Regions from separate parts of the Janthinobacterium sp. BJB301 genome, predicted to be linked through region 1. Evidence: predicted binding sites of a transcription regulator. Region 1 holds the regulator's gene; each other region holds the start of a gene.
The links. The regulator sigma-54, encoded in region 1, starts transcription at its own class of promoters, with help from an activator protein. The targets are predictions, from matches to a motif close to TGGCANGNAANCTGCTTT.

Region 1 (7,592 bases):
GCATGAGTGTAACCCATGAAAAAACAATGCTGAAAGCTTTTGATCGAATTGACATGCAAGCGACGACCGAGCGCGCCGTCGCGCTGGCCCGCACCACCTTGCAGATCGAGTCCGACGCCATCGTTGCGCTGCACGCGCGCCTGGCCACGGACGACAGCGTGGGCCGCGCCGTGGCGATGTTGTTGCAATGCAAAGGAAGAGTCGTCGTCTCCGGCATCGGCAAATCCGGCCATATCGCGCGCAAGATTGCCGCCACCCTCGCTTCCACCGGCACGCCGGCCCTGTTCGTGCATCCGGCCGAAGCGGCCCATGGCGACCTGGGCATGGTCACCTCGGAAGATGCTTTTATTGCCATATCGTACTCCGGCGAATCGTCGGAACTGATGGCCATCATGCCCGTCGTCAAGCGCATGGGTGGCGTGCTGATTTCCATGACGGGCAAGCCGAATTCGAGCCTGGCGCAATTGGCCGACGTGCACCTGGATATTTCTGTTGAGAAAGAAGCCTGTCCGCTGAACCTGGCGCCGACGGCCAGCACCACCGTCACTCTGGCCCTGGGCGACGCGCTTGCCGTGGCCTTGCTCGACTTGCGCGGCTTCAAGGAAGAAGATTTTGCCCGCTCGCACCCGGGCGGCGCCCTGGGCCGTCGCCTGCTCACGCACGTGCATGATGTCATGCGCAGCGGCGAACGCGTGCCGAAAGTGCCCGTGCAGGCTTCCTTGCTGCAGGCGCTGGAAGAAATGACGAAGAAAGGCATGGGCATGACGGCCGTCGTCGACGCGGACAACCGCCCCGTGGGCGTGTTTACGGATGGCGACTTGCGCCGCATGTTCGAGCGCGTGCAGGATTTCACGCAAGTGGCGATCCGCGACGTCATGCATGCGCAGCCGCGCAGCATCGCGCCCGAACGCCTGGCCGTGGACGCCGTGGCCGTGATGGAGCAGTTCCGCATCAACCAGATGCTGGTCGTCGATGCCGACGGCAAACTGGTGGGCGCGCTGCATATCCATGATCTGACGCAAGCGAAGGTGATCTGATGGATAGCGTCGCGGACAACCTGGCACGCGCGGCCAAGGTCAAACTGATGATCTTTGACGTCGATGGCGTGCTCACCGACGGCAGCCTGCATTTCGGCCCGGACGGCGAGATGATGAAAACGTTTAATGTGTATGATGGCCTGGGCATCAAGCTGCTGCAGGAATCGGGCGTGCAGACGGCCATCATCAGCGCGCGCCGCTCGGCCATCACGGCGCGCCGCGCGCAAGACCTGGGCATTACCCACGTGCACCAAGGCGGCCACGACAAGCTGACGCCGTTTCGCGAACTGCTGGCGCTGACGGGCTTGACGGAAGAGCAATGCGGCTATATCGGCGACGACGTCATCGATGCGCCCATCCTGAAACGCGTCGGCTTTGCCGTCAGCGTGCCGGGCGGACGCCCGGAAGTGCAGGGCCTGGCCCACCATGTGACGCAGGCCGGCGGCGGCCGCGGCGCGGTGCGCGAGATCTGCGAATTCCTGCTGCGTGCCCAGGACAATTATGCGCGCGTCATGGCGCCGTTCCTGGAGTGAGGCGCGCCGCCTCGCCAGTGACATTTGAAAGAGTGAAGCCCTATGCGTAAGCCAGGAGGCGCCCATCGCTGGCGCATGATTTTTACCGTGCTGGGCGCGGTTGTTGTCGCGCTGGGCAGCTTTTGGCTGCTCGAGGTGATGAACAAGAATAGCCAGGACATCACGGCCAGCAAGCATCTGGATGAGCCCGACTATTTCATCACCAATTTCAGCCTGGTGCGCATGGACTTGACGGGAAAACCCAGCTATATCGTGTCGGGCACCAAGCTCACGCATTATCCGCTGGACGATTCGTCCGACATCGACCGGCCCTTCGTGCGCAAGCTCACGCCAGGCATGCCACCGATGAACATGAATGCGGAACTGGCGCATATCGACCAGGACAATACCCGGCTGCAACTGCACCGCAATGTCGTGATCGACCGCGTGGCCAGTCCGAAGGCGCAGAACCTGACGGTCAAGACGGAAGCGCTGACGGTGTTCCCGGATGAGGAAAGAATGGAGACGGACGTGCCTGTCGATATCCTGACGGGCACCTCGCGCCTCAATGGCATCGGCATGAAGGCCAATAACGCCACCGGCGTGGTGGAAGTGCAGAATGCGCTGCGCATGGTCCTCCCGCCGAAACCGCACCCGGCCGCGGCGGCAAAATGAAAGAATGAAACAAGGAAACCATACTATGAAGAACATCTTGCTGTTGACCGTATTTTCCCTGGCCATCATGGGCGTGGCGCATGCCGAGAAGGCCGATTCCGAGAAGGAAGCCGTTATCACGGCACGTAGCGGCCACGTCGATGATATCAAGCAGGTGCGCACCCTGACGGGCGACGTCGTGCTGGTCAAGGGGACCCTGACCATGAAGGCGGGTCGCGCCGTGATCACGGAAGATCCGCAAGGCTACCAGTTCATTACCTTCTGGGCCGATCCCGGCAAGCTCGCCACCTTCCGCCAGAAGCGCGATGGCGCGGGCGACCTGTGGGTGGAAGGCGAAGCGGAGCGCGTGGAATACGACAACAAGACGGAAGTGGTGAAACTGTTTTCCCGGGCCAAGCTGACGCGCCTGGAAGGCACGAAAGTGACCGACGTGGCCAATGGCGCCTTCATCTCGTATGACAGCCGCAAGGAAGTGTTTGCGATGGAAAATTCCAACAGCGGCACCAGCACCCCGGATGGCGGCAGTGTGCGCATGGTGATCCAGCCGAAAACCAAGGCACCGGCGGCGGAGAAAGCGCCGGCCACGCCTGCGCCAGGAAAGAAATAATGGATAATACTCGTTGCGGCAGCACCCTGATCGTTCGCGGGCTGCAAAAAACCTATGGCAAGCGGCAAGTCGTGCATGATGTCTCGCTGCAAGTCGAATGCGGCGAAGTGGTGGGTTTGCTGGGCCCGAACGGCGCCGGCAAGACCACCTCGTTCTACATGATCGTCGGCCTGGTGCCGTCCGATGGCGGCAGCATCGATATCAGCGGCGTGGACATCTCCAGCCTGCCGATCCACCGCCGCGCTCAGATGGGCCTGTCCTACCTGCCGCAGGAAGCGTCCGTCTTCCGCAAGCTGACGGTGGAAGACAATATCCGCGCCGTGCTGGAAATCCAGACCGTCGAAGGCCGTCCGCTGACGAAGGCCGAGATCGAGGTGCGCCTGGATAAATTGCTGGCCGATTTGCAGATTGAAAAGCTGCGCGAGAACCAGGCCCTGTCCCTGTCGGGCGGTGAGCGCCGCCGCGTGGAAATCGCCCGCGCGCTGGCCACCGATCCCCGTTTCGTGCTGCTCGACGAACCGTTCGCCGGCGTCGATCCGATCGCCGTGATCGAGATCCAGCGCATCGTGCGGTTCTTGAAGGAGCGCAATATCGGCGTGCTGATCACCGATCATAATGTGCGCGAGACGCTGGGTATCTGCGACCGTGCCTACATCATCAACCAGGGCTCGGTACTGGCGTCGGGACGCCCCGACGACATCATCGCGAACGAGTCGGTACGCCGGGTCTATCTGGGCGAACACTTCCGCATGTAAGCCAATGAAACAATCATTGCAGCTGCGCACTTCGCAGCACCTGGCACTGACGCCGCAGTTGCAGCAATCGATACGCCTGTTGCAATTGTCTACCCTGGAATTGCATCAGGAACTAGAGCAATTGCTGACGGACAATCCCTTGCTCGAACGCCTCGATGACCCGCTCGACCGTTCGTTGCGCCTGCTTTCCGACGGCGCCTTGAGTTCCACGGCTGCACCGGCCGAAGCGCCGCCCCAGCCGCCAGGCCAGGAAGCGCCCGCAGCGCCTGCCGAAGCGGAAACCTTTGATGGCGATGCCGGCGAGGGGCCGGCCGCCGCGGATGGCGGCGACAGCGACTGGAGCGAGGCGAGCCGCGGCAAGGCGCCCGACGACGAGGATTCGCGCCCGCAACTCGAAGCCCATCACTGCACCCTGCGCGAACACCTGATGGAGCAGATGCGCGTGACGGTGCTCGAATTGCGCGACCGCGCGCTGGTCGAGCTGATCATCGATGCGCTCGACGACAATGGCTACCTGGAAGAGTCGCTTGAGGACATCCTGGCGCGCCTGCCGGAAGAGCTGGAAATCGATGCGGACGAGATGCGCACGGCCTTGTCTCTCTTGCAAAGTTTCGATCCGCCTGGCGTGGGCGCGCGCAATGCCTCCGAATGCCTGGCGCTGCAAATCAAGCGCTTGCCGCACATCGCCATGGTGACGCGCCGCATGGCCCTCGTCATCGTGGAAAAGCACCTGGCCTGGTTTGCCCAGCGCGATTTCAACAAGCTGAAAAAAGCCCTCGATTGCGACGATGAAGACTTGCGCGAAGCGCAGACGGTGATTCGCCAGTGCAATCCGCATCCGGGTGCCGTGTTCGCCTCGGACGTGTCCGATTACGTGGTGCCCGACGTCGTCGTCAAGCGCGCGCGCAATGGCTGGCAAGTCACGTTGAACAACGATGTCATGCCGCGCCTGCGCGTCAATGCCATGTACGCCAACTTGCTCAAGCAGGGCAAGGGTGAGGGCGCCATGGGCGCACAGTTGCAGGAAGCCAAGTGGCTGATCAAGAATATGCGCCAGCGCTTCGACACGATCCTGCGCGTGGCGCAGGCGATAGTAGAAAGACAAAAGAGCTTTTTCTCGCATGGGGCCGTTGCCATGCGTCCCCTTGTGCTCCGTGAAATAGCTGATACACTGGGTTTACACGAGAGTACTATCTCGCGGGTAACAACTCAAAAGTACATGCTGACCCCGCACGGCATGTTCGAGTTGAAATATTTCTTTGGTAGCCACGTCGCCACCGAAGCGGGGGGCGAAGCGTCATCGACGGCGATACGGGCATTGATCGTGCAACTGACAGGAGCAGAAGACCCTAAAAATCCTTTATCCGACAGTAAGATTGCGGACATGCTGGGGGAACAAGGCATGGTGATTGCGCGACGTACTGTTGCCAAATACCGGGAAGCGTTGAAAATTCCGCCAGTGAGCCTGCGTAAGTGTTTGTAAGTTTTTTTCGGTTCCTCTGCGGGCCGGATAGGATGGACCGCACGAACCCGATCATCTTTAGGAGTGTGTATGAATCTCACCATCAGCGGACATCATCTCGAAGTGACACCAGCCATCCGTGAATACGTACAAACGAAGCTGGAGCGCGTGAAACGTCATTTCGATCAAGTCATCGATATCGCCGTGATTCTGACCGTGGATAACCTCAAAGAGAAAGAAAAACGTCAAAAGGCTGAAGTCAACCTGCGTTTGAGCGGCAAGACTGTCTATGTGGAAAGCTTGGCGCACGACCTGTACGCCGCGATCGATACCCTGATCGACAAGCTCGATAGGCAAGTGATGAAATACAAAACCAAAGTGCAAGGGCACGGTAAAGAGGCGATCAAGCATCTGCCAGACAACTCCGAGGAAGAAGCCGTCGTCGCCGTCTAAGGCCACCCGCTTCCAGCAGTTGTGATCAACTAAGGGCGCACATCTTGCGCCCTTTTTTGCGCCTGGACCTTTTGAGCGCAATGTTCGCCGCGCAGGGGCTAAAATGTTTGCACTTTCACTTCTTTCCTGCCTGCCATGAGCGACTTCGTCCAGACTTCCATCCGCAACCGCACGGGCCATATCGTGCTCGACCGTCCGAAAGCCTTGAATTCCCTGTCGCTGGAGATGGTGCGCGCCCTGAGCGCGGTCCTGCTGGCCTGGCGCGACGATCCGCAGGTGGACGCCGTGGTGATCCGCTCCAGCAGTGAAAAAGCCCTGTGCGCCGGCGGCGATATCCGTTTCTTTTACGATGCGGGCCTGGCCACGCCGCAAGGCGGCAGCGCCATGCTGGAAGATTTCTTTACGGAAGAATATGCTTTAAATCATTTAATTCATTTCTACCCAAAACCGTATATCGCCGTGATGGATGGCGTGGTGATGGGCGGCGGCATGGGCGTGGCGCAAGCCGGGCCGGGCAACCGCCTGCGCATCGTGACGGGCCGCACGCGCATGGCCATGCCGGAAGTCAATATCGGCTTGTTTCCCGATGTGGGCGGCAGTTATTTTCTATCCCGCCTGGCGGGCCAGCTGGGCCTGTACCTGGGCTTGACGGGCTTGACGATCAACGCGGCCGATGCCCTGTACACGGGGCTGGCCGATGTCTACCTGCCTGAGGCGCAGATGGGGGCGCTGCTGGACCTGTTCGAATCGACGCGGGGCGAGGCCTTGCCTGTGGCCATCAAGGCGCTGGCGGCGCCTTTCCAGGCCGAGGCGGGGGTGTCTCCCCTGGCCACGGCGCGCGCGGCGCTGGACCGCCATTTCGGCGCCCCTTCCGTGGCCGCCATCATGGCCTCGCTGGCGCAGGATGACAGCGCGTTCGCGGCCAAGGCGCTGGCGGCCATGCGCCTGCGTTCGCCCTTGATGATGTCGGTGACCCTGGAATTGCTGCAGCGGGGCGCCCACCTGGGCGTGGCCGATTGCCTGCGCATGGAGCGCACGGTGGTGCGCCACAATTTCGAACATGGCGAAGTGCTCGAGGGCGTGCGCGCGCTGGTGGTCGACAAGGACAATGCACCGCGCTGGAACCCTGCCAGCCTGGACGACGTCGATGCGGCCATGGTGGCGCGCTTCTTTGCCCCCGTCTGGCCAGCCGCGGCGCATCCGCTGTGCCACCTCGACTAATTAGCTGCGTTCGCGGTGGCGCAGGACGACGCGTTCATTCGGGCCGAAATACTGCGCCAGCCGCTCCGCCATGTACACGGAGCGGTGCTGGCCGCCCGTGCAGCCCAGGGCCACCGTCAGGTAGCTGCGGTTGTCGGACTTGAATGACGGCAACCATTTCTCGATGAAGGCGCGGATGTCGGCCAGCAGTTCCAGCGCGCTCGGCTGCGCGTCGAGGAAGGCGATCACGGGCGCATCGCGGCCGTCGAGCGGGCGCAGCGCCAGGTCGTAATACGGATTCGGCAAGGCCCGCACGTCGAAGACGAAATCGGCGTCCAGCGGCACGCCCAGCTTGAAGGCGAACGATTCGAAGAACAGGGTCAGCGGCGCGCGTTCGGAGGCGACGATATCCTTGATCCAGGCGCGCAGCTTGTTGGCGCTCAGTTCCGACGTGTCGATCACATGGCCCAGCTGTTCGATGGCTGACAGGCGTTCGCGTTCTTCCGAGATGCACTCGATCAGCGTGCGGCGACTGGCCGGATTCTGGTTCGGACGCAATTCGTGCGACAGCGGATGGCTGCGCCGCGTTTCCGAGAAGCGCGCCACCAGCGAATGCGTGGTGGCCGTCAAGAACATGACCTTGACGTCATGCCCCTGGTCGCGCAGCAGGGCCACATTGTGCGGCAGGCTGGTCAGCGACTCGGCGCTGCGCGCATCGACGGCGACGGCCAGTTGCGGTGTACCTTCGTCGAGCAGGGTCTGCACCAGGCTGGGCAGCAAGGCCGGCGGCAGGTTGTCGACACAATAGTAGCCGGTATCTTCCAGCACATTGAGCGCAACGGATTTACCGGAGCCGGATATTCCGGTGATAAGGACGATATGCATACGCCG
Region 2 (7,592 bases), on a different contig from region 1:
GGTAGTCGCATCGACAAAGCCCTGATAGGTAAAATTCCACGTCGTCGGCTGCGCATGGGCAGTCGATATTCCGGCGACAAGTAACGCGGCGCACAACAGATTCTTTTTCATGGTTTCCTCATTTTTGTAGAGCGCTATAAGGGCGCTTCGGCTAGATGTGCCAATCACATCCGGCGGTATGCCGCCAGATGAATATTATCATAATTGCATGCAATTAAAATAATATTAAAATCGCGTGGAAAAAGTATGAAAAAGCGTACGCGACGGTTTTGAAACGGCGCAATCGCGGCTACATATTGCGGAACAAGGCCATGAACGGCTGGCTCACGGCCAGGGTTTCCGGCCGCGTCTTCAGGCGCAGGGCGCCGCGTCCCACTTCGTCGCGCGTGACGGACGCCACCATCTTCATGTTGACGATGGTGGAGCGGTGGATCTGCTTGAAGATGGCCGGGTCGAGCACGTCGAGCAGTTCGCGGATCGGCTTGCGCAGCAGCGCCTCGCCTTCCGCCGTCATGACGGCCGTGTACTTGGTGTCGGACTGAAAATAGGCGATGTCTTCCACCATGATCAGCCGCGTATCCTTGCCGCTGCTGGCCGTCAGCCAGACCAGCGGCGGTGACTTGGCGGCCGCCGGCAAGGCGCTGCTCAATTGCTGCAGCAAGCCGGCCAGCGCGCCGTCATCCACCTGGGTCTTGCCGGCCCGTGCCTGCACGCGCTGCACGGTCGCTTGCAGGCGCTCGCGGGCTATGGGTTTCAATAAATAGTCGACGGCGCCCTTGTCGAAGGCATCGATCGCGTACTGGTCGTAGGCGGTGACGAACACCACCTGCGTGGCGGGACTCGCTTCGAGCGCGCCGGCCGCCACTTCCAGCCCCGTCAATCCCGGCATGCGGATGTCGAGGAAGGCGATGTCGGGCTGATGCGTGGCGATGGCGTCGAGCGCCGCGCCGCCGTCGTCGCAGGCGGCGACGATGCGCAAGCTGGGCCACTCTTCGGCCAGCAGGGCCACCAGCGCATCGCGCAACAGGGTTTCGTCTTCGGCGATGACGCAAGTCATCTCGGGCTTATGCATAGGAGACTCCCCGCGCCGTGCTGTCGGGCACCGTGATGGTGGCCGTCACGCCATCGGGGAAATTGGCGAGGATGGAAAACGACGCGGCCGCGCCATAGGTCAGGCGCAGGCGTTCGCGCACATTGCGCAAGCCGATGCCCGTGCCGGCGCCATCGTCGCTGAAGCCCTTGCCGTCGTCGGCCACCGTGACGATCACCGTGCCGTCACCGCTGCGCGCCATGATCCAGATGGTGCCGCCGCCGCTTTTCGGCTCCAGGCCGTGCTTGATGGCGTTTTCCACCAGGGTTTGCAGCATCATCGGCGGCAGCTCCGCCTGGCGCAGGTATTGCGGCACCTCGATCTGCAGGTTCAGGCGTCCACCCATGCGGATTTTCAGGATATCGAGGTAGGCGCGCGCCCGTTCCAGTTCCGTGCCCAGGGTCGACATGGCTTGCTCCGTGCGCGGCAGCGAGTGGCGCAGGTACAGGATCAGATTACCCAGCATCTCGTCGGCACGCACGGGATCGCTGCGCGTGAGCAGCTGCGCGCTGGCCAGGGTGTTGTACAGGAAGTGCGGTTCCACCTGCGCGTGCAGCAGGCTCAGTTTGGCCACCGTGAGTTCCTTTTCCGTCACCGTCTGGCGCGCCTCGGCCTGCTCGCCGCGGCGGCGCTGCGCCACCCGGCGCGTCATCGCCCGCGTCACCGCTTCCGCGTTTTCCAGGTTGCTGCCATGGTCGACAAGGAACCAGTCGGTCCAGGCATTGCGCGCCGGCTCGCAGATCAGGGTCACGCTGCCCGCCTCGCCATTCGGCGTCACGGTGGCGAGAATCTGGTTCGGCCGCGGTTCAATGAAGCTCAGCAAGCGCATGCGGGGCAAGCCCGTGTGCGTGTAGGGTGCGGCGCGGCGCACGCGGGCCTGCACCTGCAGGCTGTCGCGCGCGCTTTCGACCACTTCGCTGCCCGGCAGTTCGCGGATGGCCGCGTCGATCATGTCGAACGCTTCGCCCGCCTCGAACGGGATCTCGATCTGGCGCCGCTGGCGGCTCGACAGGGTGCCGGCATTGACGGTGCCGGCGATCAGGCGCACGCGCCGCACGTGCGAAAACGCATTCGTGATGACGGCGCTGGCCAGCAATGCGCCGACGATGACAAAGAAGCCTTCCGTCTGCCCGAAGATATAGCGCAGGAAATTCTCGACCAGGATCGCCGTGGCGATGATGTAGGTGAGCATCGTGGCCAGGGTGATGCGCAGGATAAAGAAGAGGCTAGTCATGATTTTTCCTTGGGGTGTGAAGTGGGGCCAAGCATAACCACCGGCCCCACCGGCGGTGGCCATTATGCGATGGAAGGGCAATACTGGCGACAAAGGCAAGAAAATAAAGCATAAATCCGCGCCCTTCCTAAATAAAATAGCTTGCAATTAAATAGCGCACGATATATATTGAGCACATGGACGCCGCAAATCGCTTCTTCAGACGGGCATCCTGGGGCAGTAGCCCACGAAACAAGTAGCACACTATTTAGTCGTTAACTATTTAACTCACCGAGGAAAACCATCATGTCGATCAAACAAGTCCTGTACCGCGCTCAAGCCACCGCCACCGGAGGCCGCGAAGGCCGTGCCGTGTCGTCCGACAATGTGCTGGACGTCAAGCTGACCACGCCAAAAGAACTGGGCGGCAATGGCGCCGTCGGCACCAATCCGGAACAACTGTTCGCTGCCGGCTACTCGGCCTGCTTCATCGGCGCCATGAAATTCGTCGGCGGCCGCGACAAGATCGCCCTGCCGGCGGATTTGTCCATCGAAGGCAACGTCGGTATCGGCGCCATCGAAACGGGCTTCGGCATCGAAGTGGAACTGAAAATTTCGCTGCCAGGCATGGAACGCGCCGCCGCCGAAGCGCTGGTCGCCGCCGCCCACATCGTGTGCCCCTACTCGAACGCCACGCGCGGCAACATCGACGTCACCCTGACAATCGTGTAATCGGACGGCAACGTCCTTCATCCGCCCCGGCAACGTTACGTTACCGGGGATTTAACACGGCAATTCCTCGGAAATGGATGTGTCTTAAAAAGCATGTGCACTGCTGTGGAATGCACGACTGCATGGCTCGTCCACATCGAGCAAACGCGCGAGCCGCAAGGTGCGGCACGGCCAGACCGATCGCCTGGGGAAGTTCGGCATTGGCGCTCACCGTGCCCTGCATCATATGCCGCGCAAGATAGAGAGCGCGCCAATGCCGGTGCGTCAATATAAGACCCGCAAGGCGGGATCAGGCGGAAATATTACGACGGCGTACCCGTGTCAAGTACATGAGCGCCAAGCCCGCAGGCAGCATCAATGCGACCGTTGGCTCAGGGACTGGTGCTGGAGAGATGGTAAAGGTCGTCCGGTCGGACCATTCATATTGATAGAACCAACTGTCGCCACCAGTGTGCAAATTTCCACCTCCGCCGCTGAAAGAACTGCGGGTAGCGCCGCTGCTACTCCACCAGTGGACGCGAAGTTCGTCAGTGCCGAATGTGGCGACTGAATAGTACAGCGCCCCCGTCAGTGCATAACTGAATCTATATACTTTACATTGCAGAGTGGAACTGCCGCATCCCCCGCTGCCAGGAATGATTTTTTCAGGCACATAGTCATGGCCCTGGGATTCGAAATAGCTGAGTTCATCAAGCATAACAATGCCATCCAGATTACGGTCCTCCCCGGTGAAACTGCCCGTGTACTTCATCTCGGGATCGAACACGCCGGTAGTCGCATCGACAAAGCCTTGATAGGCAAAATTCCAGGTCGTCTGCTCGGCATGGACAGAAGAGATTCCGGCGACAAATAGGGCGGCGCATAGCAGATTTTTTTTCATGGCTTCCTCGTATGGTTTGCAGCACGTTATAAAGTTCATTCAGGTGGATGCCACAATCACAAACGACAGCAAACCGCCATACAAATATTACCATAATTACAATTTCCGTCCGAGTACGGCATGATTTCGGCGTGCTGTAGATTGTGTGGAAAGACTTGCAATTCAGTCGCAGCGGCAAAACCACTATTTTTCATATACGTCAGCGGCAACTGGTCCGCCAAGGCCGACGCCGAAGCGCATTTGCGCCCGTTGGTCAACGCCAGAGCCCTGAAACCGCTAAAATCACGCCACTTTCAATCAAGGATGCCCCATGATCAGCTGGCAATGGAACACGTTCGACGAACTCGGCCCCCACGATTTGTACCAGGTGCTAGCCTTGCGCCAGCGCGTGTTCGTCATCGAACAGCAATGCATTTACCCGGACCTCGATGGCCATGACCAGCAAGCCATGCATTTGCTGGGCTGGCAAACGGCCGCTGGCCAGCGCCGGCTGGCCGCGTACCTGAGGGTGCTGGCGCCCGGCGCCAAGTATGTGGAAATGTCGCTGGGCCGCGTGCTGACGGCGCCCGAGGCGCGCACCACGGGCGCCGGCAAGCATCTGCTGGCGGAAGGCATCGCACGCGCGGAACGCCAGCACCCTGGCCACGCCATCCGCATCGGCGCCCAGCAATATCTGGAGCGCTTCTACCAGTCCTTCGGCTTTGTCACCGTCAGCGCGCCCTACGATGAAGACGGCATACAGCACGTCGACATGCTGCGCGCGGTACCGCCGGGAGCGGCGGCATGACGACGGCCCTCATTTCCTGGAGCGGCGGCAAGGATTCCTGCCTGGCCCTGTGGCGCGCGCGCAACGCCGGCACGAGCGTGCCGCTGTTGATCACGGCCATGGATGAAGACGGCCGCAAGTCACGCTCGCACGGCGTGCCGCCCGAACTGCTCGAGGCGCAGGCAGCCAGCCTGGGCGCGCGCCTGCAGCGCTATCACGCCAGCTGGGCCAGCTACGAAGAGCAATTCATCGCCATGCTGCGCGCGGCGAAAGACGAAGGCATCGCCCACGCCATCTTCGGCGACATCGACTTGCAGCCGCACCGCGACTGGGAAGAAAAAGTCTGCGCCAGCGCCGGCCTGACGGCCCACCTGCCCCTGTGGGGCGAGGACCGCCGCGCGCTGGTCGATGAGTTCCTTGCCGCCGGCTTCAAAGCCATCGTCGTGTGCATCAATGGCCAGCACTTGCCGCGCGCATTTTGCGGGCGCGAGTTCGACGCCGCCTTCCTCGCCGACCTGCCGCCCGGCGTCGACGCCTGCGGCGAAAACGGCGAATTCCACACCTTCGTCTACGACGGCCCCGCCTTCAGCGCACCGGTGGCGCTGCGCCGCACGCAAGTGCTGCAATATGACGCGCCAGCCAATCTGGGCGGCGCCACCTACTACTTCCAGGAACTGGCGCCAGTTTGAATTGGCCGCAAAAACAAAAAGGGCGACTCCATGGAGTCGCCCTTTGTTCGTGCACCTTGCGCGTGCTTACTTTTTCTCCACTTTTAGCAGCGTGATGTCGAACACCAGGCCGGCGTAAGGCGGGATCACCACCGCTTTCGTAACCCTGTCGCTGGTGCCGTTAACGCCATAGCCGAGGTCATACGGAATGAGCAGGCGGCGCGTGCCACCCACCTGCATGCCGACCAGGCCACGGTCCCAGCCCAGAATCATTTGGCCGATGCCCAGGACAAACGTAAAACTTTTGGGAGGGGCTGTCGTGTCGAATTGCACGCCTTTGCCGTCCGGCTTGCTCGCGTCGTACAGCCAGCCCGTGTAGACCACCGTCAAGGTATCGCCCGCCGCGGCGGCCGTGCCGCTGCCTTTCACCAAGTCAGGAAAGGCGAGCTCTTTCACTTGCGTATTCGGGTCAAGCACGACCGGCTTCTCGGTGTTGGCAGCAGCGCCGCAAGCGGTCAGGGCCACGGCGCAAGCGAGGGTGGCGATCATTTGAAATACCGATTTCATGGTTTCCCTTTAAATATTGGTGTGTGGCTAAGCCCGTACGGTGCGGACCGGTACGGGCTGGAGTTTAACAGGACTCGCGTAGCCCATTTGTAAGCAGACGTAAGCAAGGCAGTAACTGTGTCTCGATGCAACGTTGACACAATATCTATATTTCCACCTGTGTGCCCAGTTCGATCACCCGGTTGCTCGGGATCTGATAGTAGTCGGCCGCCGTGCGCGCATTGCGCGACATGGTGACGAACAGGTGCTCGCGCCATGGCATCATGCCGGCCCCCGGCGTCGAAATGATGGTCTGGCGCGCGATGAAGAACGACGTTTCCATCATCTCGAAATCCAGTCCCTGCTCGGCGCACTGCGCCAGCGCGGCCGGAATGTCCGGTTCATCCTTGAAGCCGTAATGCACATTCACCTGGTAGCACTGGTGGCCCAGGTCCACCACGCGCACGCGCTCGGAAGGCGCCACCCACGGCTCTTCATGCATGAAGACGGTCAGGAAGATCACCCGCTCATGCAACACTTTGTTGTGCAGCAAGTTATGCAGCAGCGCATGCGGCACGCCATCCGTTTCGCCGCGCAGGAAGATGGCCGTGCCGGGCACGCGCAGCGGCGGCGCGATGAACAGCGACGAAAGGAAATCGTCGAGCGGGATCGCATGCTTTTCCAGGTTCTGGAATACCAGCTGGCGGCCCCGCTTCCAGGTCAGCATGACGATGAACAAAATCGAGCCCAGCAGCAGCGGGAACCAGCCGCCGTGGAACAGTTTCAGCGCTGTGGCCGACACCAGGTTGACGTCGATGATCAGGAAAAAGCCCGTGGCGGCCCAGCACAGGGCCAGGTTCATCTTCCAGCGGTAGCGGATGACGAAGAAGGTCAGGATGGTGGTCGACAGCATGGTGGCCGTCACGGCGATGCCGTAGGCGGCGGCCAGGTTTTCCGAGGAACCGAAGCCGATGACGGCCAGCAGCACCACGGCCAGTTGCAGCCAGTTCACGGCGGGGATGTAGATCTGCCCGATTTCGCTTTCCGACGTGTGGCGCACGCGCATGCGCGGCAAGAAGCCCAGCGCGATCGCTTGCTTGGTCATCGAGAAAGTGCCGGAAATGGTCGCCTGCGAGGCGATCACGGTGGCCATGGTCGACAGGATCACCAGCGGATACACGCTCCACGCGCCCAGCTGCTGGTAAAACGGATTCGAGACGGCTTCCGGATGCGCCAGCAGCAAGCCGCCCTGGCCCAGGTAGTTCAGCGCCAGCGCGGGAAAGGCGATCAGGAACCAGGCCAGGCGGATCGGCTTCTTGCCGAAATGGCCCATGTCGGCGTACAGCGCCTCGGCACCCGTCAGCGCCAGCACCACGGCGCCCAGGGCAACGAAGGCGACAAAGCCGTTATTCATCAGGAAAGTGGCGGCGTGCAGGGGATTGAGTGCGGCCAGGATGGCCGGCGACTTGATGATGTTGACCACGCCCATGCCCGCGAGCGCGGCAAACCACAGCACCATGATGGGGGCAAAATAGCGGCCGATGCCGGCCGTGCCGTGCGACTGCACCGAGTACAGCGCCACCAGCACCACCATCGTCAGCGGCACCACATACGGACTGAAGGCGGGCGTGGCCACTTCCAGGCCTTCGATCGCCGACAGCACGGAAATGGCCGGCGTGATCACGCTGTCGCCATAG
Region 3 (7,592 bases), on a different contig from region 1:
CGCGGTGAACGGAAGGCGGGGTATGCGGAAAGCGTGGTGGCGGGCGTGCACGTGCGGGTGGCGCAGCGCGAGCTCGAGCGTGTCGCCGGCGGCATGGGCTGGAGCGGCAAGCAGCTGCGCATCGTCGGCTTGCCGTCGGAGCAGGGACCGGGCAATGTCCTGTTGCTGACCTTGGAGCATGAGCATGTCACGGAAGTGTTTACGTCGTTCGGCGAAAAGTCCTTGCTGGCCGAGTCCGTGGCCAAGCGCCTGTTGAACGAGGTGCGCGCCTATCTCAAGACGGACGCGGCCGTCGGCGAGCACCTGGCCGACCAGCTCTTGCTGCCGATGGCGCTGGCGGGCGGCGGCACCTTCAGCTGCAACAAGGTGTCGCAGCATGCGCTGACGAATGCGGAGGTGATTGCCCAATTTTTGCCCGTGCGTATCACTTTCGAGCAGCAGGCGCGAAGCAGCATCTGCACGGTGGCCGCCGCCTGACGCGCGCGATGATACAACTACGTGTTGCAGCTGTTCCAAATTGATACATGGGTGGCCGGACGTGGGGCATATACGCATGGCATGGCATTTGCTCTTCTTGGATATTCACTAAAAAACCAAGGAGACCAGCATGACCTATTCCATTCGTACCCTGCTCGGCGTGGCGGCGGCCGGCGCCGTTGCCCTCACTTCCCTGCTGACCTTGCCGCATGCCTATGCGCACGGCAATGTCACGCCGCAAGGCGTCGATACCACGGGCTTGCCCAAGGTAGGCGATAAGTGGCTTGAGCAAAACCCGTATCGGGGCAACAAGCTGGCCTTGACGGTGGGCACCTCGGCCTACAACCAGAATTGCGCTCGTTGCCACGGCATCGAAGCCATCTCGGGCGGCATCGCGCCGGATTTGCGCCAGCTGGACCGCGATTGCTTCGGTATCAAGAATGAGACAAAGAAACAGGCTTGCTACAAGGAGACGGATAATTACTACCTGGCCACCATACGCCACGGTAAAGTGCGTAATGGCGCTGTGTACATGCCGCCGTTTGAAGGCGTGTTCAACCAGGAAGCCATGTGGGCCATCAAGACCTATCTGGAAACCCGCCGCGAGTCGAATTAAATCGAACTGATCACAAAGGAGTCCCATGCGTTCATTTCAATTCCGGGGCGCGCGCGCGATGATCTCGCTCGCCTGCCTGGCGCTGTGCGCAGCCGCGCCGGTGCGCGCCGACTGGCAAAAAGTGCAGCAGTCGGGCAGCCTGAAAGTGGCTGTGTATAACGAGTTCGCGCCGTTTTCCGACAAGGGCGCGGGCATCGATATCGACATCGCCGAAGCGCTGGCGAAAAAGCTGGGTTTGAAACTGAGCTTGCTGCCATTTCCCGCCGGCGAAAACTTGAACGATGATTTGCGCAATATGGTGTGGAAGGGGCATTACCTTGGTTATGGTCCCGCCGATGTGATGCTGCATGTGCCGGTCGACAAGAAGTTGATGGCGGATAACGACAAGGTCGAGATCTTCGCGCCGTATTACGTGGAAACCGTGCGCCTGGCGCGCAGCGCGCAAGCCGTGCCGCAATTCGATGGCGTCGCTTCGCTGGCCGGCAAGCGCATCGGCGTGGAAAAAGTCTCGATTGCGGCCATGCTGATGCTGGGTGAAGACAATGGCAAGTACCGCGACGACGTGCGCATCTTCGACACGGCGGCCGAAGCCTTGCAGCAATTGCAGGCAGGGCAGCTCGATGCCGTGCTGGCCAACCGTTCGGAAATCGAATCGGTGCTGAAAAGCGATCCCGCTTTCCCCATGAGCGAAGTGGCGTTCGCCCGCTTGCCGCGTGCCGGCTGGGCCGTGGGCCTGGCCGTCAGCCGCCAGCAGCTCGACGTGGCAAAGTTGCTGCAGGCGGCCATGAACGAGATGGCGGCCAGCGGTGAATTGAAAGCCATCTTTGAAAAATATGGCGTGAAGGAAGCACGGCCCTGAAGTAGCTTGTACTAGTTTAAAAGCCCGCGCATCGGAAGAGGCGCGGGCTTTTTAGTTTTAGAAACTATATTGGGCGCTAACACCCAGCAACCAATTGCGTCCCGGCGCCGCTTCATAGTAGCGCTTGTTGCTGTCGCCGACGATGACGGAGCCCACGTAGGTCTTGTCGAAAAGATTGTTCAGGCGGGCAAATTCCTTGAAGCGCCAATTGCCCACGTTTTGTTTGGCGTTGACGCGCGCATTGAACACCGTATAGCCGGGCGCCGGCTTTTCGCTATTGCTGTCTTCCGCGTAGACCTGGTTGCTGGCCACGCTTTCCAGCGCCGCGCCAAAACGGTCCAGCGTGTCTTTCCAGGCCAGTTCCGCAAACAAGTTGGCGCTGGGCACGCCCGGCAAGCGGCTGCCTTCGCGCACGCTGCCAAACGCCTGGTCATACACGGCGTGCAGGCTGGTCAGTGCCACTTTTGTCGTGAAACCATACGGCAGGTTCGAGTCCAGCGACACTTCCATACCCTGGCGCAAGGTCTTGCCCGCATTGCGGTAGCTGGTGCGTCCGCCGCTGGACTTGTCGACCACCAGTTCGTCGTTGGTCTTGATCTGGAACACGGCCGCGTTGACGTGCGTATTGTTATTGATCCTGGCTTTGATACCAGCTTCCAGGTTGGTGCTGGTCGCTGGTTTCAAGTTGAAATTGAAGCCGCCGCCCGTACCCGAGTAAAACAGTTCATTCAAGGTAGGCGCTTCGAAGCCGCGCGCGGCGCTGGCATACACGTTGACGTTCGGCGTCAGCTTGTACAGCAGGCCCAGCACCGGTGTCGTGTGGCTGAACTCCAGGCTGCCGCTATCGTTGCCGTTGCTGAGGAAATGGTCGTCGACCGCCACTTTCATCTTGCTGTAGCGTACGCCTGCGCTGAGCAGCCACGGGCCGCCTTGCCATTCCGCCTGGATATACGGATCGAGGCTGGACACGACATTCTGCTCGTCGCGGCGCAGCTTGCCCTTCAATCCGTACACTTCGCCGATATAGTTCTCATAGCCGGTGCGGTCATCGCTGGAGCGGCCGTAATCGATGCCGATGGTGGTGCTCAGCTTGCCGCCGGCCAACTGGTTCACGTGCAGCCAGTTGGTATCGATGCCGTAGAACTGGCGCTGGAAGTCGACCACGCCGCCAGAATGGCTGGCGGGCGCCTGGAAGCCCTTGGTAAATGCCTGGTACTGGATCACGTCGCGGTTGCCGCCATACACCATCACGTGCAGGCGGTCATCGCCGAACGACTGTTCATAGGTGGCGCCGATCTGCTGGTGGTCGATGCTCTTGCGGGTGTTGTAGCGTTCGGCCAGGGTGCGTTTCGGGTTTTGCGTGTCCGTCGCGTCGATTTCGCCGGCGCGCGGGTCGGCGGCAAACGTGGCCCAGGTGGCGCCCAGCGGATCTTGCGTATTGCCTTGATGCAGGCTGTTGGCGACGATGGTCAGCTTGCTGTCCTTCGTCGGCTTGACGGTGACCTTGCCGAACGCCTGTTCGCGCGTGGCGGCGCTATGGTCGCGGAAACCGTCCGTGCGGAAGCGCGAGCCGTCGAGCACGTAGCCGATGCCGCCTGCCTGGCCTTGCGCCGAGAGATCGACCTTGCTGGTGCCGTAGCTGCCGCCCGTCAAATTCAGTTCGACGGAAGGGGGATTTTGTCCATCCCTGGAAAACAGCTGGATCACGCCGCCCGAATGGTTGCCGTAGATGGCAGAAAACGGTCCGCGCAGCACTTCGATGCGCTCGGCCGTATCGAGGTTGAAGGTGGCGGCCTGGCCCTGGCCGTCGGGCATGCTGGCGGGAATGCCATCACTGATCAGCTTGACGCCGCGCACACCAAAGGCCGAGCGTGCGCCGAAGCCGCGCGACGAGATCTGCAAGTCTTGCGCATAGTTCTGGCGGTTTTGCACGACCAGGCCCGGCACGGCGGCCAGCGCTTCCGACGCGTTGACGCGGATTTGGCCATCCTGGATGCGCGCGCTGTCGACCACGTCGATCGAGGCCGGCACTTCCTGGCTGGGATGGGCGATGCGGCTGCCGCTGATGACCACCGTATCCATCAGTTGCCCGTTGGCCGGGTCAACTGCTTCGGCGGCAAAGACGTGGGGGGCGAGGGTGGCGCTGCCGGCGACAAACAGGCTGGCGATGGTGTTCAGGCGGAAACGGTGCTGCATGCGGATTCTCCAATGTGAATAAAAGCCTGCTTGATCGCGTGCGCGGTACAGGTCTGCATAGTCTTATCAAGCAATATGCCTGCCATGTCTCCATTGGTGGGCTGAAATTATACGCGTGTCAGTGGCACGGCGTTTGCATACAGCAATGGGCAGATGCGCCGATGCCGCGCGCTTTTCCTGTGTTTTGCCATTGAAAAGGTGATTATGCCCAACTTCTTCTCGTGCTTGCGCCAGGTTTGCTGGCTGTTGCCGGCGCTCGCCAGCACCGCCCTCCAGGCAGCTCCCTTTGCCTATGTCCCCAATGAAAAATCGGGCACCTTGAGCGTGATCGACACGGCTACCGACCAGGTAGTGCGTCAGATCGCCGCAGGCAAGCGGCCGCGCGGCATCGCCGCCGACCCCAGCGGACGGCAATTGTTTGTCACGGATGCGGCCAGCAGCGCCTTGTTGCTGATCGATAACGCTGCCGGCGCGCCCGTGCGCACGGTGGCGCTGGGCAAGTCGCCCGAAGGCGTCAGCGCTTCCCGGGACGGTCATTACGTGGCAGTGGCCGTCGAGGAAAACAATAGCGTGGCCTTGCTCGATGGCCAGACAGGCACCTTGCTCGCCGATATCAAGGTGCAGGGACGCAACCCGGAACATGCCGTCTTCAGCCCGGATGGACGCTGGCTGCTGGTCAGCGCGGAAGAGGCGGAGCAAGTCGATGTCATTGATGTAGCGCAACGCCGCCAGGTCGCGTCCATCGCCGTGGGACTGCGTCCGCGCGGCATTGGTTTCAGTCCGGACTCGGGCCGCGCCTATGTGGCGTGCGAACTGGTCAATGCCGTGTACGTGATCGACATGGCCGCGCGCAAGGCGATTGCCACCATTCCAGCGGGCAAGAATGCGAATGGCATCGTGGTCCATCCCAACGGCAAGCAGGTGTATGTCTCGAATGGCACGGACGGCACGGTGATGGTGATCGACACGGCCAGCTACCAGGTCACGGCCACCATTCCCGTCGGCAAACGTCCGTGGAATATGGCCATCACGCCCGACGGCGCCAAGCTGTACGTGGCCAATGGCCGTTCGAACAGTGTGTCCGTCATCGACACGGCCAGCGCGCAGAAAGTAGCCGATATTGCCGTGGGCGAATTGCCATGGGGCGTGGTGATTCGTTGATTCCTTGGTGGCACAGGCGCAGGTGTTCCAGTCTGGTACACCTGTTCCATTGTGCAGCGGCGCAGGGAAGATGCCGCAGGGCTGGCCCGGATTGGAACAGGACGTCTTTACCTTGTTCAAAATGCAAACAGGCCCACGTCCCCACCCAAGCAGGTGGCCTGCGCTGAAAAACGTGCCGGGTTTGATGCCGCGCCCTTGTAACAGGGATAAAACCGGCTAAGTTTGTAGTGGGATGGCGAGCTGGCACGGCATTTGCGGAAGACTCCGTGTACTCACCCCATCTGTACCAGGACGTTTGATTTTAATTAAGTAATTCCATTCTAATTAACCCGATAGAGGACGACATGAATCTCGCAGACATCAGCAAACTGGGCGTAGCCAATCCCTTCAAACAACGCTATGACAATTACATCGGCGGCAAATTCGTTGCACCAGTAAAAGGTGAGTACTTTCCTAACATCACGCCGATCACAGGCTTGCCGTTTTGCGAGATCGCCCGTTCCACGACGGAAGACGTCGAGCTGGCGCTGGATGCCGCGCACGCCGCCAAGGAGGCATGGGGCAAGACTTCGCCGGCCGAGCGCGCCAATATCCTGAACCGCATCGCCGACCGCATCGAACAGAACCTGAGCCTGATCGCCACGGCGGAAACCATCGACAACGGCAAGCCGATCCGCGAAACGATGAATGCCGACATTCCACTGGCCATCGACCATTTCCGTTACTTCGCCGGTTGCATCCGCGCGCAGGAAGGTTCCGTCGCGCAAATCGATGCGGAAACCTATGCCTACCACTACCACGAGCCGTTGGGTGTCGTGGGGCAGATCATTCCCTGGAATTTCCCGATTCTGATGGCCGTGTGGAAACTGGCGCCAGCCCTGGCCGCCGGCAATTGCGTCGTCTTGAAACCGGCCGAGCAGACCCCGGCATCCATCATGGTGTTGATCGAGCTGATCGGCGACTTGCTGCCGCCGGGCGTGTTGAACATCATCAACGGTTTCGGCCTGGAAGCGGGTAAACCGCTGGCCTCGAGCAAGCGCATCGCCAAGATCGCCTTTACGGGCGAAACGGGCACGGGCCGTCTGATCATGGGCTATGCCGCGCAAAACCTGATTCCCGTCACCCTGGAGCTGGGCGGCAAGTCGCCGAACATCTTCTTTGAAGACGTGATGGATGCCGATGATGATTATTTCGACAAGTGCCTGGAAGGTTTTGCCATGTTCGCGCTGAACCAAGGCGAAGTGTGCACCTGCCCATCGCGCGTGCTGATCCAGGAATCGATCTACGAGAAATTCATCGAACGGGCCTTGAAGCGCGTGGCCGCCATCAAGCAGGGCAATCCGCTCGACTCGTCCACCATGATCGGCGCGCAGGCTTCGCAGGAGCAGCTGGAAAAAATCCTGTCCTACCTCGACATCGGCCGCCAGGAAGGCGCGGAAGTGCTGGCCGGCGGCGAGCGCAACACGCAGGCGGGCGACCTGGAAGGCGGCTACTACGTGCGTCCGACCGTGTTCAAGGGCAATAACAAGATGCGCATCTTCCAGGAAGAGATCTTCGGACCCGTCGTGTCCGTGACCACCTTCAAGGATGAGGCCGACGCGCTGGCGATTGCCAACGATACCTTGTACGGCCTGGGGGCCGGCCTGTGGACGCGTGACGGTTCGCGCGCCTTCCGCATGGGCCGCGCCATTCAGGCGGGCCGCGTGTGGACCAATTGCTACCACCTGTATCCGGCCCATGCCGCGTTCGGAGGCTACAAGCAATCGGGTATCGGCCGCGAAAACCACAAGATGATGCTCGATCACTACCAGCAAACGAAGAACTTGTTGGTGAGCTATAGCCCGAAAGCGCTGGGCTTCTTCTAAACCGGCAACAGGCGCCGCGCCTGCAGTCCAGGCGCGGCGCGCAGAAAGGGATGCGATGAGTGCAGCAATTGCCCGGGTGGTCGCCACCGATGCGGCGCTGGAAATGATGGACAAGTTGCGCCGGCGTCACGGCCCGCTGATGTTTTTCCAGTCGGGCGGATGCTGCGACGGCAGTGCGCCCATGTGCTATGCGCTGGGCGAGTTCGATGTCAGCGACACCGATATCTATCTCGGCAATTTGAATGGCACACCGTTCTACATGGGACTCGAGCAATTCGAGTACTGGGAGCATACCCAGTTGATTATCGATGTGGTCGACGGCAATGGCGGCATGTTTTCACTCGACAACGGCACGGGCAAGCGCTTTTTGACGCGCTCGCGCCTGTTCACGGATGAAGAGTGCGCGCTGTTGCATGCC

Region 2: CSQ91_RS28775 (PEP-CTERM sorting domain-containing protein) is a predicted target of sigma-54. The motif match lies at 4,011-4,028, and genes of this name have one in related genera.
Region 3: CSQ91_RS28240 (beta-propeller fold lactonase family protein) is a predicted target of sigma-54. The motif match lies at 4,271-4,288, and genes of this name have one in related genera.

What each region holds. Positions count from the first base shown of each region.
Region 1 covers NZ_PDZJ01000005.1:93,466-101,057, forward strand. The annotation lists gene CSQ91_RS24505 (KpsF/GutQ family sugar-phosphate isomerase) at 3-1,037, shown strand; gene CSQ91_RS24510 (KdsC family phosphatase) at 1,037-1,570, shown strand; gene lptC (LPS export ABC transporter periplasmic protein LptC) at 1,613-2,224, shown strand; gene lptA (lipopolysaccharide transport periplasmic protein LptA) at 2,250-2,831, shown strand; gene lptB (LPS export ABC transporter ATP-binding protein) at 2,831-3,586, shown strand; gene CSQ91_RS24530 (RNA polymerase factor sigma-54) at 3,591-5,069, shown strand; gene hpf (ribosome hibernation-promoting factor, HPF/YfiA family) at 5,139-5,501, shown strand; gene CSQ91_RS24540 (enoyl-CoA hydratase/isomerase family protein) at 5,637-6,722, shown strand; gene rapZ (RNase adapter RapZ) at 6,723-7,586, opposite strand.
Region 2 covers NZ_PDZJ01000004.1:239,785-247,376, reverse strand. The annotation lists gene CSQ91_RS23125 (PEP-CTERM sorting domain-containing protein) at 1-111, opposite strand, end outside; gene CSQ91_RS23120 (LytR/AlgR family response regulator transcription factor) at 290-1,072, opposite strand; gene CSQ91_RS23115 (histidine kinase) at 1,065-2,324, opposite strand; gene CSQ91_RS23110 (organic hydroperoxide resistance protein) at 2,610-3,035, shown strand; gene CSQ91_RS28775 (PEP-CTERM sorting domain-containing protein) at 3,325-3,915, opposite strand; gene CSQ91_RS23100 (GNAT family N-acetyltransferase) at 4,226-4,702, shown strand; gene CSQ91_RS23095 (diphthine--ammonia ligase) at 4,699-5,370, shown strand; gene CSQ91_RS23090 (FKBP-type peptidyl-prolyl cis-trans isomerase) at 5,437-5,916, opposite strand; gene CSQ91_RS23085 (potassium transporter Kup) at 6,062-7,592, opposite strand, start outside.
Region 3 covers NZ_PDZJ01000010.1:5,645-13,236, forward strand. The annotation lists gene rtcA (RNA 3'-terminal phosphate cyclase) at 1-477, shown strand, start outside; gene pedF (cytochrome c-550 PedF) at 608-1,093, shown strand; gene CSQ91_RS28230 (substrate-binding periplasmic protein) at 1,119-1,952, shown strand; gene CSQ91_RS28235 (TonB-dependent receptor family protein) at 2,010-4,148, opposite strand; gene CSQ91_RS28240 (beta-propeller fold lactonase family protein) at 4,353-5,309, shown strand; gene adh (aldehyde dehydrogenase) at 5,654-7,174, shown strand; gene CSQ91_RS28250 (DUF779 domain-containing protein) at 7,230-7,592, shown strand, end outside.